Regions from separate parts of the Paenibacillus sp. Y951 genome, predicted to be linked through region 1. Evidence: predicted binding sites of a transcription regulator. Region 1 holds the regulator's gene; the other holds the start of a gene.

Region 1 (9,255 bases):
ATAAAATAACTACGAGTACATCATCAATAACAGCTGCTCCTAGAATTGTAGCGCCTTCTCTTGAATTCAGTTGATCTAATTCCTTCAACACTTGTACAGAAATACTTACCGATGTGGCGCAAAATAGCGTTGCAAAAAATAACGAATGATTGCTGCTAAATCCAAAGGAAATCCCGACACTGTACCCTCCGATAAATGGCAGAATAATACCACCGATCGCGACAGCTAATGCCGATTTCCATGTCTGTTTCATCTGCTCAATATCTGTTTCAAGTCCTGCAATGAACATAAGTAATAAAACGCCGATATTAGCAAACGTAGTAACCAGCTCGTCACTTTGCACCCAGCCAAGCACTGCAGGTCCGAGTACAATACCGATAATCAACTTCCCTAATACAGCGGGCTGACCAAGCTTAACTGAAATATGACCTGCAATTTTCGTTGCAAGTAAAATAATAACGATTGTAAAAATAAATTCCATTGGAATCCTCCCTTATGCAACACCTGTTGTAATACTTATCAAAGCTGATTTCGTTGCAAATAGCTCAGAGCTTCCTTCATCCGTTCATTGTATAATGAGTCTCCACTCGTGTTATCGAATACGACTTGTCCGCTACCTTTACCTCTAGCCATACCATATCGATGTAACAGTGCAGCAAGGCGACGTACAGTTCCTGTACTCCCATCGACAATATCAATATGTGTTGGTAATATTTCTCGTAGTATTGGCTTAAAGTAAGGATAATGAGTGCAGCCTAACACGATGATTCCATAATCTTCTAGATCAAATGGAGCTAATTGATCTACAAAATACTGTTTCACTTCATCCGTATCATACTTCATACTTTCGCAAAAAGGAACAAGCATCTCCATCGGCAAAGAGTCAACAATACCGGAATCGTCTACACGCGAGACAAGCGCATAATATTTCGGTAAAGACAGTGTAAGCGGAGTAGCAAATACTAACACTCTTCTTCCCGTCGAGCGATTCATCTCTACTGCTGGCTTTACTGCTGGCTCCATACCGATAATAGGTAAATTAGGATATTGTTCGCGTAGATCCTCTACAGCGATACTTGTAGCGGTATTACAAGCAATAACAAGTGCGTCTATATCATGCTTCATCATATCATGAACGGTATCAAGAATATAACTATGCACTTCTTCTTTGGTTTTAGTCCCGTAAGGTACATGCAAAGTATCTGCTACAAAATAATAATCTTCCATTGGTATGCGTCGAATTGCCTCAGATAATACAGTTAATCCGCCCATTCCTGAATCAAAAATACCTATTGTCATTATAATCGTTCCCTTGCACTCAAAATCATATATGAATTATTCACTTTATTATCATAATACTGTTCACACGATAGAACAATAACGTCGTCTACAAAATATTATAAATTATACTACATTAGTATAGTCATCGTTATCAAAATCCGTTTTTTGAACGACCTTTATAATAGTTCCTTAACAACATATGCTTTATCGTTACCCTGTAACGCATGAACTAAGTTTTGCGCAGCAATCTTTGCCATATTATAGCGTGTTGCCTCTGTTGCAGAACCGATATGTGGAGTTAGAACAACATTGGATAATGTCAAAAACGGATGATCACTTGGCAATGGTTCCTGCTCAAATACATCTAAGCCAGCACCTCCAATGATTCCTTGCTGCAGCGCCTCGATCAAATGCTGCTCAACGACCGTTCCTCCACGGGAAGTATTAATAAAGATAGCATCGTTTTTCATGCTTGCAAATTGTTCCTGACCAATTATGTTACGACTTTCAGCAGTTAATGGCAACATAAGGACGACAAAATCAGATTGCTCTAATAGATGTTGCATCGAAACATAGGTCACGCCATATTGTGCTTCCACCTCAGGCTTCCGAGAGCGATTATAATACATAACGTCCATATCAAAGCCGAGCGCTGCTCGCTTAGCAATAACTTCTCCGATACGTCCCATTCCAATAATACCTAACTTTTGATGATGAACATCGACCCCAAAAAGCTTTTTTCCTTCATTTCCCTTCCAATTCCCTGCTTTAATATATGTATCTAATTCTGCGATTCTGCGTGCTGTTGAAAGCATTAAGCCAATCACTAGATCAGCAACTGTATCGTCGAGAACATATGGTGTATGTGTCCCGATAATATTGCGTCGCTTCATCGCATCCAGATCAAAATGATTGTAGCCAACACTCATCGTACTTACTACTTTTAGATTTGGTGCACAATCTAATAGCTTACTATCGATTGGTACAGAACTGCTATTGAAAAACCCAACAACATCTTGTAAATAATGACTTAGTTGCTCGGGATTACGTTCCTCATCCTTGCCCCATGTTTTGACGGTACAATGCTCCTCAATATATTGCAGCACTTCAAGTGGTAATCTCCGGTCTACAAATACTAATGGCTTCATTATTTTACCCTCTTTCCATTGTAGTTACCTATACGATAATCCACTTATTAGTGGATGCGTCCTATTTGCGATAAAATAAGCTAGCTTTACTATTGCAGCATTTCATACATACAAAATAGCGTTACTCATATCGTACTGCAACTTGAAAATGAATACAACGAAAAGAGTTCTTTTTGCAGCCTCCCAACAGCAAAAAGAACTCTTCTACATAAGTACCATATTTTTCACGTTAATGGATTGATAATAGCAAGTATTACAGCTATCATTAAAGTAGTCTATATTTTTGCTCCTCCTAACTTATTTATTCCCTTCTCCCAAATATAGAATAACAAATCCAAACCTTTGATTCTGTAACTCACATTACAAAATTATTGATTAGTAGATGAAAGGATGCTTGTTTTTGAAAAAGATAGATACAATTAAATTACGCGAATCCATACCATTCTTTCAAGATATTGATCAACAGTTATTAGATCAGCTGACTCCATATATGAAAGAAGTAAGTTTCTCGAAAGGTAATGTTATTTTTCATGAAGGCGATGAAGGCAATCAGATCTTCTTTATTCGTATAGGTATGGTTTCTATTTATACTTCTAATAAGGCGAAACGAATTACGTTAGCTTACTTAGATAAAGGTGAATATTTTGGTGAAATGGCACTTATGCAACCGGGTCTATTACGTTCTGCTACAGCTGAAGCGATGACGACAGTCAAAGCCTATGCACTGCATCGAGCAGATTTTCAGCAGCTTGTCGAAAAGGAACGTAACGTTTCATTTTTACTATTAAACTACACGATGGAACGTCTTCGTAAAGCAAATCAACAAATTCATGATTTGACCTTTCTCAATGTGCAGCATCGCATCATACGTCGTTTAATCGACCTTTGCAAAGAATTCGGCAGACCAAATGCTGACGATACCTATAAACTTACTGTTAAAATTACGCATCAACAACTTGCCGATACGGTTGGAGCAGCAAGAGAAACGGTCTCAAAGGTGTTAATAGATTTGCAAGATCAACAATTAATTATTTTCGAGAATAAGAAGCTAATCATACTTCAATTGAAACATTTGGAGCAAAAAATAGAAGGCTGGTATTATCCTTCTCAACCTATCTCTTAGTAATAAAGGAGTTTCAAATTAATGATGATAATGAATGAAAAGATAAAAGCTTCTGAGGTGGAGCTTACGGGGCTTAACGGAGAATCTCTAGGTACGATGACTACGAAAGCAGCATTAGAAATAGCCAAACAACATAAAACTGATCTAGTGTGTACAAATATACTTTCAAGCCCTCCACCATGCCTATTAATGGCTAAAGGAATGGCAAAGCAAACGAAAAACACGGAAAAATCGGCTTCTACTCCCAAAAAAGCTAAAGAAATCCGTTTAACTCCTCATATAGAGGAGCATGATTATGATACAAAAATTCGTCAATGTATATCTTTCCTGCATTCAGGTCATCCCGTAGCATTAGTTGTGAAGATTCAAGGAAAAGAAGGAATTGCTGCCAAAGCTTTACTTGAACGAATGCTCGATACTTTAAAATCTGATGGTACAAAACAGTCGGGTATCCACGTAAGTGGCAAACAAGCTGCCGTAACTGTTCTACCGAAATAAAACTAATAGTGCATGTTCAAAATTAATAAAGGGTGTAAGCCAGATTAGACCTATTCATAGGTTTCGTCTTGGCTTACACCCTTTTGTATTCATTCGTTATTTCGTCGTTTCTGATCTAATACTTGGATTAGACAAAATACCGTTCAATTCCTTCATGAACATTTCGATATCCTTAAATTGACGATAGACAGATGCAAAGCGTACATAGGCAACCTCATCTACAGGATACAATTGTGTCATAACGATCGAACCGATATCACTGCTTTCGACTTCAGCCAGTGCAGTTGTTCTTAGTTCTTTCTCAACCTCAGAAACGATAACTTCCAATCGCTCTGCCGGTACTGGTCTCTTCTCACAAGCACGAATTAAACCACGTAATATTTTGTCACGACTAAATTCCTCGCGACTGCCATCCTTCTTAATGACAATCAAAGGCGTTTCCTCAATCATTTCAAAAGTTGTGAAGCGCCTGCTACATTGTTCACATTCACGCCTACGACGGATTGACTTATTTTCATTAGCTGGACGAGAATCTAACACCTTAGTACCAGAGTAATCACAGTATGGACATTTCATATAGAAGCCTCCCTTCTTTTACCAATAATAATTTGTAATAAAACATTAATTATCGCACATAATACATTTACCAACAGCGAGGAGGTGAATATAACATGGCACAAAGTCGCAGCAGCAACACATTACTTGTCCCTCAAGCAATGGCAGCTCTAGATCGTATGAAATTTGAAGTTGCACAAGAGTTAGGTATCGCTATTCCGCAAGATGGTTACTACGGTAGCATGGCAACGAGAGAAGCCGGATCTATTGGTGGTTCGATCACTCGTCGTCTAGTTCAGATCGCTGAACAATCTTTAGCAGGTCAAAGTTAATATTATACCTTGTATAATGGACTCAAGCTTTGGGGCTGTTCTCCTCTTTCGGAAGAACGGCTTCAAGGCTATTACTCATCTGAAATTATCATGTGCGAAATGTATATTATATGTTTATTTATTTTTGATCTATAATAGTATAGCACATATTATAAAATACCGACCACTATAATTGCGGATACAATTCCTTATACTTATTATAATAATAAACAACTTTTTGCACATAACGTCTTGTCTCACCAAATGGAATATCATCCGAGGTTGCATATTCTCCTGACCATGTACCTTGTTCAATCCATTTCGAGACATTACCAGGTCCTGCATTATATGCAGCAATAGCAACAATCTTCTCTTCATCAAATTGATTCAGTAAATGATTCAAGTACCATGTTCCTAGTTCAATATTCATTGTCGGATCATGTAATAATTTATCTGCAGAAATATGCTCAAGATTCGCACGTTCAACGATCCAATTAGATGTTGTTGGCATTAACTGCATTAACCCCACAGCGCCTTTTGACGATTCTCGGCCTGTTTGGAAATTTGATTCAACTCTTATAACAGCCGCGATGAGATGCGGGTCAACCTTATACTTTTCTGAGTTTTCTACAATTAGATCACTATACTTTACTGGATATAATTTTTGCATTATCCAATCTGACTTTCCGAACAAAAAAATAATAAAGCAAATTACGACTAACAGTAATAGACGACGTCTAAATTTTTTTCTTTTCATACAGTTACCAACCTTTGAATAAGTTCAACAACTTGCTTTTCTGTCTGCTCCAATGAACCAGAGTTATCAATAACATAATCAGCTTGCGCTCTTTTTTGTTCAATATCCATCTGAATATCGACTCTCGAAATCGCAACATCTAGCGTAACATTATTTCTGGCAACTAAACGCTCAATTTGCAGCTCCCGAGGTACGTATACGACAACAATTGCTTCATACAAATGAATCTGTTTCGTTTCATATAATAGTGGAATATCTGCAACTATAATTGCATTTGGTTGTTCTTCTTGGTAATGCTTGATCATTGACAACATTCGCGTGCGAATAGCTGGATGAGTAATAGATTCTAGCTTCGCGAGCTTGTCCTTATCTGAAAAAACGATTGCCCCTAACGCCGCTCTATTCAGACTACCGTCCTCATGTAATACTGCTTGTCCAAAAAAGGAGGAGATCTCCTTAAGGGCAGGTTGCCCTGGCTCCACAATATCACGAGCAACCTGATCTGCATCAACAAGCAAGGCACCATGCTTAACAAGCAGTCGACTCACTGTACTTTTCCCGCTTGCAATACCGCCTGTCAAACCAATTAACAATGCACTCACTCCTCCAACTTTTTGTTAACCGCTAGATAAACTTCCTCGTAAACGAAAAGTACTTCGGAAGCATATACAACTTTTTGTTAACCGCTAGATAAACTTCCTCGTAAACGAAAAGTACTTCGGAAGCTTACGCCACTTTTTGTTAACTTCATGTAATGCTCCTCTGCAAACAAAAAGTACTTCGAAAGCATATACAACTTTTCGTTAGCCGCTAGATAAAGCTCCTCTGCAAACAAAAAGTACTTCGAAAGCATATACAACTTTTTGTTAACCGCTAGATAAACTTCCTCGTAAACGAAAAGTACTTCGGAAGCTTACGCCACTTTTTGTTATATCCATTTAAAAGAATTTACTTATACCTAATATTATTAATAGCAAGCCGGGTAAGCCACTGAAGTATTTCACGATTGGGATATGTGCAAGCTTTGTACCTATTTTCGTTCCAACAATAAGAAATAAAGCACTACATATTGCAATAATGATCGGTGTTACAACGGGATGAAGACCTAGTAAAGCTGCCCCAATTCCGGCACCTAATGCATCCAATGATAACGCAATGCCAAGCATAATTGCTTCGGAGGATGAAATTGTCCCTGATGAATCAAAATCCGCCGTTTGTGGAGTACGTAATATTTGAATCACAAGACCAAGACGCTTTAATTCTACGCGAAAAACGGTCGCAGTTGTTTGCAATGAAACAACATTCATTACATTATGTTCTGATCGATCACTTTCTAGCTCATTATGCTTATCTTCGTTATGTGCTTGTTCTGAACGTTGATCCTTTAGACTTTGAAAATATTGATACAGCGCCCATAAGCCGATAAGGACTAGAATAGTTGCCCCAACATCATTGGCTAGACGAGGTGACAAATATGCAGTTAGCCATGTACCTGCTTGCATAGACACACCAATTACTGCTCCAGAAAAACAAGAAATAATAATAATCGATAAAAATGGAATTGTTATTTTACGTAATCCGTACGTAATTCCAACGCCAAAGCTATCCAAGCTAACAGCTATAGCTAGTATAGCCATTGAGGCGAAATGAACGAACAACATGATAGTTCCCCTTCCCACATCTATACTAACGAAGTAGACGGATGCCTACTTGCGTAACGTATCATATGCGGGGAGCACACATTGCGTGCCTTTAAGGTAGTTCAAAAAGCAGACGTTGATAACGATGATTGGCTTTGTAGCGTATTCGACATCGAATATGAAGTGAACTTGGAAAGTACGGTTCGCATGTACCCAAAAGTACATTTGCGCTTCCGCCTTTCTCAAGTAGCACTCCATCTTCTTGGTTCTGAACGCCTGCTTTTTGAACTTTCATTTAAAGTTTCGAGCATTTGCCGCTCGTGTACTCATACCGTACACGTTGCTGGGTATTGTTACAATGCTTGGGATCAGATAGTAATGCGCTGTTGTTTAGTCGGCATCGAAAATTCCATTTATATATTTTGAGCATGTATCATTATCATTTCAACTTCTGACAATGGGTACAAATATGAGTGCCTCTACCACCGACGACATATTTATGAATTGGCCTAGCGCATTTGGGACAATGCTCACCTTTTCGGCCATAAACAAGCAATTCATGCTGGAACATGCCCATCTCACCTTGTCCATTGACATAGGATTTGATGGAAGAGCCTCCCGCTTCTACCGCTCTTGCTAATGTATCTACGATGGCACGATGAAGTTTTTTCCATTCTTGAACTGACAATGTATCAGGGGTACGTTCCGGATGAATCGCTGCAGTGAACAACGCCTCATCCACATATATATTACCTAGTCCTACAATTAATTCTTGATTTAATAGTAGTGGCTTAATTTTCGAAGTTCGATGTTGTAATTTCGATTGCAATACTTTCGCTGTAAATTGATTATCAAGAGGTTCAATTCCTAATTTACTTAATGGCAAATTCGTCATGTCTTCTCCTGCTTTGAACAGATGCATCGTACCAAATTGGCGAACATCTTTATAACGAAGCTCAGTACCATCTGTAAATGTAAATAAAACATGTGTGTGTTTCTCTAGTGCTTCATCTGCGAGAAATAGACCATAACGACCTTCCATTCTGAGATGCGAAACAAGTACAAGCTCATCACATACAATTCGAATGAATTTCCCTCTTCGCTCAACAGACAGAATCGTCTGGCCAACAAGTGCATCACAAAATTGCTCTATTTCTGCTGGGCGTTGAATAATGCGCGGAAGCAAAACCTTTACCTGCTCAATTTGCTTACCTTGCACAAGCTCCGTTAATGTACGGATAACTGTTTCTACTTCCGGTAATTCTGGCATAACGTTCACCTCAATATTATTGATAATCAATGAAAGTCCAAAAACAGGCTACAAAGCAATACCCCGCGAAGTGTACGGTACGAGTACACCAGCGATCACTCTTTCGCCCGAAGCTTAAAATAAAGGTTCAAAAAGCGGGCTTTCGAAAGCCGAGAAGATGGAGTGCTACTTGAGAAAGGCGGAAGCGCAAATGTACGTTATTGGTACATACGATCCTACAATGTTTCTGCAAGAAACATCCATCGGAAGCTTACGCTATACTTTCCAAGTTCACTTCATATTCGATGCGACTAAGCTACGTTAGCCTAATCATCGTTATCAAAGTCCGCTTTTTGAACTTCCTCTTCCAATGAAAGCTCTAAACTTTCGATTGTCAGCACCGAGAAGATGAAGCGTTACTTGAGAAAGGCGGAAGCGCAAATGTACGTTATTGGTACATGCGAACCGTACTTTCCAAGTTCGCTTCATATTCGATGCTGAATATACTACATAGCTTGGCTTCGTGATCACATTCGAACGTTTAGAGCTACATCTACTTACTTGGCTTCATACCAGCTGTTGCCGAAGCTCACGTCAGCACGAAGTGGCACATCTAATTGAATAGCTTCAGACATTACTTCTGGTACTAATTGTTTCATTAACTCAAGCTCATGCGGAGGAACTTCAAATACT
Region 2 (9,255 bases), on a different contig from region 1:
AAGATCTAACGCTAATTGTAATTTCATATATGATCTGCTCCTCTATCGTTTCGTTTATGCTACAAAACCAATTCTAGAGTTTAATGTTCTGCTTGAACAGTACGCACTTTAATGTAACGTAGTACCCATTTGGTAACTATCCAGTAGATATTTACTCACTTTTTGGGGAAGCTGTACCCTTGGAACGATGCTTATCTCCCCACTCTGATAGTACATTCAGCAATTGTTTCACCGTTAAACCGTACTCCGTTAAAGAGTATTCTACTTTCGGTGGAGCTTGTACATATACTTTACGCTCTATAATAGAATCTTCTTCTAGTTCACGTAGCTGTTGTGTTAGCATCTTCTGAGTGATTTGAGGCATTTCTCGCTTCAATTCACCGAATCGATGTGTACCTTCTGTCAAATGACAAAGAATAACAGGCTTCCACTTTCCGCCTATAACCTTCAACGTTAATTCAACTGTCTCTTTAAAATGTAGATCACCCAAGTTTCATGACTCCTTACTTCATCATCATTCGACCTCTATATTGAGAGATCACTTAATCGGCATCGAATATAAAGTCCAATTTTTGAACTTGCACTTATAGATATATCATACCATTATATAGCTGCATAACGATATTTTCGAAAATCCATCAACCTGTCCAAGCAATTACTCTATTAAAACATACTATAAAACTGTCAAAAGGAAAGAGGTGATGATAGAATGACTCGTAAATCTCTTAGACCTTATCTTAACGGTATTTCGCCATATCCCCCCAAACCAATTCATCGTAGACCGGTAATTTTAACTTTCGAAAATACTATTGCCGTATCAGACACTAGTAATACGAATAACAATGTTGTATATTCTGTTGATTCTAGTTTTGTATCAACGCTAGCTGCATCTTTTGTAAACATTGGCTCGATCGGTTTCAATGTTAACTTAATCTTCAACAGTGGACCAAGTAGAACATTTACACTTGTAGCAGGCGACAGCATTACGTTTCTTTATGATGACATCCGTGAAATTGCATTAACTGGTTTTTCTCCTACCGAACCATACTTTGGAACATTTAAATATCAAGTTTCGTATATTCCAGTAGTGTAGATTTTTCAGCAATCGGTAAATCTATGTAGTATTTCGTAGATTGCTATACTTTTTTAGTAAAAGGGTTGGAGAAGTGAGTTTTTACTCTCACTTTTCCAACCCTTTCCGTTTTACCTCAATATAATACTTCAATAGAGTAGTCTGCGGATAATCAGCTTTATCCTTGCAGCTAACTCTTGAACGTGAACTTACATTAATTGTTGTGCTAACAATCGATATACATTCAGTCGAACCTCTTGAGAATGTGGAATCGTACAAATCATCGCTTCATCAAATCCATACGTTTGTTGCTCTTGAAGTAACTTATCTGCTACTTCTTGGGGCGTACCTACGAAATGCATTTTACGATTATCTTTAATAAACATACGGTCCATTTCAGAAAGTGGATAATCTTGCGCCTCTTCAGGTGTCATACGTTCCACGATCTGCCCTCTCATCATAAGCATACGAGAGATATCAAAAGGCTTTGCTTGAAATTCTGCTTCTTCTTTCGTCTCTGCAGTCATTACTGCGTATGAAACGATAATTTCTGGCTTTTCCATATAAACAGATGGCACAAAGTTTTGACGGTAAGCCTCAAATATTTCTTTCTCCATAAATCCATTAAAAAATTGTGCATAGGAGTAACCTAATCCTTTGCGACCTGCTTGTACAGCACTATTTCCACTGGAGCCTAATAACCAAGCTTCTGGAAGAGGAACATGAGCTGGCATTGCAAGCATCTTATTGTAAATAGATGATACTGGTGCTTCGTCATTCATAAATTTCAATGTATTATCTAGCTTTTCATATAAATGATGCAAATCTGGTTGCCGACCTTCTGCTAATGCAATGATCGCTGCATTATCGCCACCTGGAGCACGACCTGCACCAAAATCAATTCGCCCTGGAGCAAGTGCACTTAATGTTTTGAATACTTCTGCCATCTTATACGGTGAATAATGCATAATCATAGTTCCACCCGTACCAACTCGAATCTTCTTCGTTTTCGCTGCAATATGAGCAACGATGATTTCTGGCGCAGAACTTGCAAATCCATTCGCATTATGATGCTCAGCCATCCACATACGCTCATAACCTAATGCTTCCGCTACAACTGCCAATTGCTCTGCCTTCATAAGTGCATCTAGTGCCGAATTACCTTTTGTGACCGGAGCTTGATCTAACACACTTAACTTCATACTTATTCTCCCTCTCTATACCAACATCTATGTTCAATAAACGATTTTCGCTTCTAACCAACGATGAAATGATTCAATTTCTTGCTGATACGTTGCTGTCTGAAATTTCTCAACCAATGAGGCTATCGTTTCTTTTTTCAATACGGTTATCCATGCACTTTCAGCTTCTTCCATTAGATCAGATAGCAAACAACATTGCGTCGACGGTGAGATATGTAACATATCTTGAATAATACCGTTAGAAGAATATAATGATTGCTTTCCTTCGATCGCCATATAAATATCATAGACCGTAATATCTTCTGACTTACGTTGCAATTTAAATCCACCTTTAACGCCTGCAACAGAAGTGATTAGATCCGCACTTACTAATTTCCGTAACAATTTCTGAAAATAAGTTGGTGAAGCACCTATTCGTTGACTAATGACTTCTCCTGGTAAGACTGCCTTATCCGGTAAAAAACTGAGCATAAACGTAGCGTACACCGCTTGTTCCACTCCCGTTTTCATCTGCATAGTATCAATCACCTCATATATTCAATCAGTTATTTATAATAATTTTATATTCGAAATCTATATTCACAACTAAAGCGGATACTCATTGTCCGCTTTAGTATATCCTTAATTGACTGTCGATACAATCTATCAGATTATGACAGTCAATTTCTAAGTTTGCATCGTTAACAGTACGATGCTTCAATCATTTCGTGCCCCATAAAAAAGCGGACAGTGATTGGCTGCCCGCTTAGTATTATGAAATTTGCACGGTAGTTCTACACACTTAGCATTATGACGATTGCACAGTGATGCTGTACGCATAAGTTTGAGGTGGTAAGCTCATCGTCATTGCTAAACTATGTTGAACATGAATAACCATTCCGATTGCAAGATCATCTAACCCGATCACTTTACCTTCCTTGTTAAGAATGATTGTGTTCTCATCAACATTGAGAACAACACCATTTACTCCTATTCCATCTATTTGGATCGACTTGTACTTACCGATCTTTCTAATACTAGTAATAACACCATTTCTAGCGACCATCATCGGTTGTTCCATCTTCTTTCACCCTCTCCTTAATCGATGTTCACATACTTTACTTATTTATATGAAATGTTTGAACATTTCTCTACAACTGACGACTTTCTCGCCCTTCATGTGTCAAATTATCGAATCATCAATATTCTAGTCTAATTGGACTCAACTTTCAAAATTTATAAGATATAATACATATAGTATGTATACATCGTTATGACAACTACATATAGTGTTTATTTATTGTTAATGATTATACTCGTTTACTCTAATTTACTGTAATGAAGAAGGTTTACGAGCTGCTTGTACCATATGGGAGGTCATCACTTGATCAATACCGATAGCAAATTAATGAATATCATTTCGGAAATTACTTTTTCCGATGCAGAAACAACAGACAGTAAGCGAGAAAATGCCAATATTGATGGAAACACTGCAATGGGAACTATGCTTCAATATGGTAGTGTCGTATCCAAACATTTTTGTAAAACTAATGTGTTACAACCGCATCACACTTTCGCCCACGATCATGGCGATATTCATATTCATGATATGGATTTTATGAATATGGGTACATTAACTTGTTGTCAGATTGATTTACAGAAGTTATTTGCAAATGGTTTTTCCACGGGTCATGGATTTTTACGTGAACCCAACGACATTATAAGTTATGCAGCATTAGCTGCAATCGCTATTCAAAGTAATCAAAATGATCAGCATGGTGGACAAAGCATTCCATTTTTCGACTATGGACTATCTGATGGTATTAGGAAAACATTTAAGAAAAGCTACGCTAATTATATGCGACAAGGATTACAGCTTCTCCTTGAGCTTGAAGATGAACAGTTATTACAGATGAACAATTGGAGTCACAAGATGGAGTCAGAAAGTAAACATACTCTGCAAATTGATATGATTACGCAATATAAAGTATACGAGCTGAAACAACTTACTCATCTGTATTCCATAAATGAATCGACTGCGAACAAAATTCAACAATTCGCTTACAAGGAAGCTTATCGTGAAACAAATCGTAAAACGTATCAAGCGATGGAAGCTTTTATTCATAATCTCAATACGATGCATTCTCGTGCCGGGGCTCAAGTTCCCTTCTCCAGCATTAACTTTGGTACAGATATATCAGCGGAAGGCAGAATGGTATCTGAAAATCTCCTGCTTTCTGTTGAACAAGGTTTAGGAAACGGTGAAACAGCAATATTTCCAATTCTCATTTTCAAAGTAAAAGAAGGAATTAACTATAATGCCGGCGATCCCAACTATGACCTATTTCAGCTGAGTTGTCGCGTGTCGGCGAAGCGCTTATTTCCTAACTTCAGCTTTCTCGATGCTCCGTTCAATGCTAAACATTATGTTGCAGGGAGACCAGAAACGGAAGCAACTTATATGGGTTGTAGAACAAGAGTGCTAGGTAATGTATACGGAGAGGAAATTGTTAGCGGAAGAGGCAATCTATCCTTCACTACAATCAATCTCCCCCCGACTCGGAATTAAGCATGGTATTATTTCTCACTCTGAACCGATGCTGCAGCAATTTTTTGAAGCATTAGATCAACAGATTAAGCTGGTCATCGAACAATTATTGGATCGGATGAAGCTACAAGGTAATAAACGTGTGAAGAACTTCCCTTTTCTAATGGGCCAACATGTATGGAAAGGCTCTGAAAATTTAGAGTGGAATGATACGATCGTAGATGTTATTAAGGAGGGTACTTTAACGGTTGGATTTATTGGATTAGCCGAATGCCTAACAGCGTTAGTAGGTCAACATCATGGGGAGAGTGAAGAGGCAGAGCAACTCGGTCTTCGTATTATTACACATATGCGACATCGGATGGACGAAGCAGTAAACCAATATCAACTTAATTTTTCATTAATTGCGACTCCAGCTGAGGGGCTTTCGGGCAGATTTACAGCAATAGATCGTCAGCAATACGGTACTATTATCGGTGTTACTGATCGCGATTATTATACGAACTCATTCCATATTCCTGTCTATTATCCATTAGCGGCTTACGATAAAATTGCCAAAGAAGCACCTTATCACGAACTAACGAATGCAGGGCATATTACATATGTTGAACTAGATGGTGACCCAGCTCATAATATTGAAGCATTCGAAACGATAATTAGATCAATGAAAGAAGCTGGTATCGGCTATGGAAGCATCAATCACCCGATAGATCGTGATCCTTCTTGTGGATATTCTGGAGTTATTATAGGGAATATTTGTCCTCATTTTGGTAGAAATGAAGAGGAAGACACTATAAAGTTTGAACGAATTAGAAGAATTACCGGCTATCTGGTAGGAACATTAGATCGATTCAATAATGCTAAGAAATCAGAAGTTCATGATCGAGTTAAACATAACTAACGAAATGTGGTAATAATGATGAAGCTAACAATAGCAGCACCACTTACTGTAGACAGTATTGTCGATGGACCAGGCCTCAGAATGGTGTTATGGACACAAGGCTGTAAACATCATTGCAAAGGATGTCATAACCCCTATACACATGATCTCGCCGGTGGCTATGAAGTCGATAGCGGCGATATTATTAATCAAATGAAAAACACAAAGCTCCAAAAAGGACTTACTTTATCAGGTGGAGAACCTTTTCTGCAAGCGGAGGCTTTACTACCGATTGCTCAAGCAGCCAAGCAATTAGGACTTGATGTTTGGACATATACAGGCTTTACATGGGGGCAACTGCATGCCCCCTCTAATCCTCAGCGACAATACCAACTTGAGCTATTACAGTGGGTGGATATCTTAGTTGACGGTCGATTTATGGAGCATATGAAGTCGAGTACACTTAGGTATAGAGGCTCTTCGAATCAGAGGATCATAGACGTACAAGCATCATTAGACAATGATACTATAGTAATACACGAAGAGTTTGCAGCTATAGTGTGAGAACATTCACTATTAATTGAAACCGTCATGATGGCTTATACATTATGGCGGTTTTTTGTGTGTTTTTATCGGATTGAAAAACTTACGGGTATACTTAAATAAATAAATAGCATAATATTTACAACAGTACCTTGCATTATTCAGTAGCTCCAGTTATAATCATAATTGAGTAGTGAACAATAAGCAGTACTGATTCATATGATATACCAATTCTAAAATTAATAATTGATCGGTGGTGGAAGGAATTGAACATTAATGTGCAGTTCAAAAAAGGTGTATTAGAGCTTTGTGTATTAGTGCTTATCCATAGAAAAGAACGCTATGGCTTTGAATTAGTTCAACAGGTTTCTAATTATGTGCAGGTTGCGGAAGGAGCACTCTATCCTTTGCTAAGAAGATTAGTTACCGAGGGACACTGTACAACGTATTTACAGGAATCGAATGAAGGGCCACCTAGGAAATACTATAAGCTCACAGCTAATGGGGAGCAATATATGCAGGAAATGCTGAAGGAATGGAATCAATTTGTGAAGGATGTTTCTAGTTTATTGGAGGAGGGCGTTACACATGAATAAAGATCAATTTCTTACAATTCTTCGTAAGGAACTTAAGTCTATGCCTGGCAAGGATCAGAAGGAGCTATTAGAAGATTACGAAACGCATTACGCATTCGGAGAACAAACAGGTAAATCCGAAGAAGAAATTTCACTTGAGCTTGGTAACCCATTTGAGCTAGCACGAGAAGCGCTGGAGGAATATAAAAGTGATTCTCCTCATCTAATGAAGAAGTCAGAATCGGATTCAATGACGAGAACGATCTTTGCGGTTATCGGACTGTTCTCCCTCAACTTTATACTGGCAGTCGTTCCGATTGGTCTGTCAATATGGGCTGTTTGGCTTAGTTTACTTGTAAGTGCTGCTGCTATGATTGTTGCACCGCTTTTAGTATTGGTCGATTTTATAATCAATGGCGAATTCATTCTTGGTAAACTTTTTGCTACCATTGCGATTTCTGGGATAGGGATCTTATTCGGTATCGCATGTAAATATCTAGGTACAATGCTTCTGAAGGTTACGAAGTCTTACTATCATTGGAATGTTCGCGTTATTAAAGGAGGGAAATAATATGAGAAAACGTTGGATTCTTACCGCCATCATTCTTATTGTCATTGGTATCACAGGTTTATCGTTTAATAAGTTCCAATTGGGGAACGGAAATTTAAAAAGCGTTGAGAAGACATGGACATTCGATTCACAAACATTAAATCACTTTACCGTTGTTGGTACATCTAATAATGTGAAAGTGACATTCGTCAATAGTGACAGTGATACAGGTTCCATTTTAGTTGAAGGAAAGACCAATCAGGAGACTATTGAGCAAATTAATAAGGCTTCCATTGTGAATAGCAAATACGAGCTCGATCTAACGACTAAGTTCAAACTACAGTTTTTCTCTTTGAATTTTAGTTTTGAGAGTGAAAAAATCCACATCACTGTAAGTTTGCCTAAGGATCATGTTCTAGAAACGGTATATATCGATGCGAACTCCGGGAATCTTAACGCTGAACACGTACTAGCACAACAGGCAACGATAACGACCAAGTCGGGTAATGTTAACGTTACAGGAATACAAGCAAAGCAAGCAACGGTAACTACGAATTCTGGTAATCTTAAGGCCGAAGATCTACAGGCGGAAACTATATCGCTAACAACGAAATCTGGTAATCTGATTGCCGATAATATAACTGGTAATCTGCAAGCATCTGTTAACTCAGGTAATATGAAACTTACTAATGTTTCCGGTCAAGTTACTGCAGAAAGTAGCTCTGGTAATATAACTATTTCACAATCTACAGTACATGGCGCTGATGTTAATGCTTCCTCAGGGAATGTAAACTTTACCGTTGCTGAAGGGTTTAGTGGGTTTTATGAACTACGTTCTAATTCAGGAACTATTAAAGCACCAGTTTCTATCGGAACTTCATCAGATATGATCAAAATTAATACAAAGTCAGGCAATATTAAAGTCAAGTAATCTAATTCGTTTCTAGCTCAAGAGATAGATTCTTTGAACTAAAACTGTAGGTGTGTCTATTCCAAGCAACTTGGAGAGGCACACCTATTTTTTCTTATTTAACAATTGGAAGGGATTTACGTACGGTAACAGAATAGTTAATATATCGTTAAACTCATTCCAAAAGGTTTATGCTTCCGATGTACTTTTCAATTACAGGAAAGCATATCGAGAAGCAAATTGAAAAGTTTTAGGAGGCATCAATGACTTTCCCTGTATGGATTAATCTTGGATTCATTACATTGCATCCACATACTGTATTCGAAGCGTTAGCCTATTTCTTAAGCTTCCGTGTATATTTGTACACACGAACAAAAGGTGCGCTTCGGATCGATCAAGGGATGTGGATTATTGTTGGAGCAATTATCGGCGCGGCAATTGGCTCTAAAGCACTATACTGGTTTGAAGACCCTTATCAATCATTGCAGAAGTGGAACGACTATGTATACCTTATGAGTGGGAAAACCATTGTAGGTGGACTGCTCGGTGGGCTTATAGGCGTTGAATTAATGAAGAAAAGAATGGGTATTACCCGCTCCACTGGAGATGATATGACGCTACCTCTAATCATGGGAATTGCGATTGGACGTATTGGCTGCTTCTTAACTGGCCTTGATGACCATACGTATGGCACACCAACGACATGGATTACTGCCATCGACTTTGGCGATGGAATTCCACGTCACCCTACACAATTATATGAAATATTGTTCTTACTTCTACTTGCTACTCTACTTCTTAGCTACAAACATCAATTACGTAAGCGTCAATTTCTAACCACGACATCCTCTAAGACTCTACCTAACGGCGCGATCTTCCAACTGTTTATGACAAGTTACCTTACTTTTCGATTTGCGATTGATTTCATTAAGCCAACTCCTCATCCATACTTCGGACTTAACAATATGCAGCTGGCTTGCTTAGTAGCGTTAATTT

The links. Region 1 encodes NrdR, which represses ribonucleotide reductase genes. Its sites were predicted from a motif close to AACACNATATATNGTGTT; they were not measured.
Region 2: a site for NrdR is predicted at 3,530-3,547, ahead of nrdD (anaerobic ribonucleoside-triphosphate reductase). Genes of this name have one in related genera too.

Annotation. Positions count from the first base shown of each region.
Region 1 is NZ_JBXCIY010000001.1:83,039-92,293, reverse strand. Features, by position in the region: gene AC1TPB_RS00455 (cation:proton antiporter) at 1-481, opposite strand, end outside; gene murI (glutamate racemase) at 520-1,299, opposite strand; gene AC1TPB_RS00445 (2-hydroxyacid dehydrogenase) at 1,458-2,429, opposite strand; gene AC1TPB_RS00440 (Crp/Fnr family transcriptional regulator) at 2,830-3,552, shown strand; gene infC (translation initiation factor IF-3) at 3,574-4,050, shown strand; gene nrdR (transcriptional regulator NrdR) at 4,147-4,626, opposite strand; gene AC1TPB_RS00425 (alpha/beta-type small acid-soluble spore protein) at 4,722-4,937, shown strand; gene AC1TPB_RS00420 (lytic transglycosylase domain-containing protein) at 5,104-5,673, opposite strand; gene coaE (dephospho-CoA kinase) at 5,670-6,266, opposite strand; gene AC1TPB_RS00410 (MntP/YtaF family protein) at 6,612-7,334, opposite strand; gene AC1TPB_RS00405 (hypothetical protein) at 7,426-7,608, opposite strand; gene mutM (DNA-formamidopyrimidine glycosylase) at 7,753-8,583, opposite strand; gene AC1TPB_RS00395 (hypothetical protein) at 8,753-8,887, shown strand; gene polA (DNA polymerase I) at 9,120-9,255, opposite strand, start outside.
Region 2 is NZ_JBXCIY010000004.1:201,967-211,221, reverse strand. Features, by position in the region: gene hxlA (3-hexulose-6-phosphate synthase) at 1-27, opposite strand, end outside; gene AC1TPB_RS07785 (winged helix-turn-helix transcriptional regulator) at 152-490, opposite strand; gene AC1TPB_RS07780 (S-Ena type endospore appendage) at 710-1,093, shown strand; gene AC1TPB_RS07775 (LLM class flavin-dependent oxidoreductase) at 1,282-2,274, opposite strand; gene AC1TPB_RS07770 (Rrf2 family transcriptional regulator) at 2,308-2,790, opposite strand; gene AC1TPB_RS07765 (hypothetical protein) at 3,062-3,334, opposite strand; gene nrdD (anaerobic ribonucleoside-triphosphate reductase) at 3,638-4,822, shown strand; gene nrdD (anaerobic ribonucleoside-triphosphate reductase) at 4,743-5,702, shown strand; gene nrdG (anaerobic ribonucleoside-triphosphate reductase activating protein) at 5,718-6,245, shown strand; gene AC1TPB_RS07745 (PadR family transcriptional regulator) at 6,491-6,820, shown strand; gene AC1TPB_RS07740 (HAAS signaling domain-containing protein) at 6,813-7,370, shown strand; gene AC1TPB_RS07735 (DUF4097 family beta strand repeat-containing protein) at 7,372-8,280, shown strand; gene AC1TPB_RS07730 (prolipoprotein diacylglyceryl transferase) at 8,523-9,255, shown strand, end outside.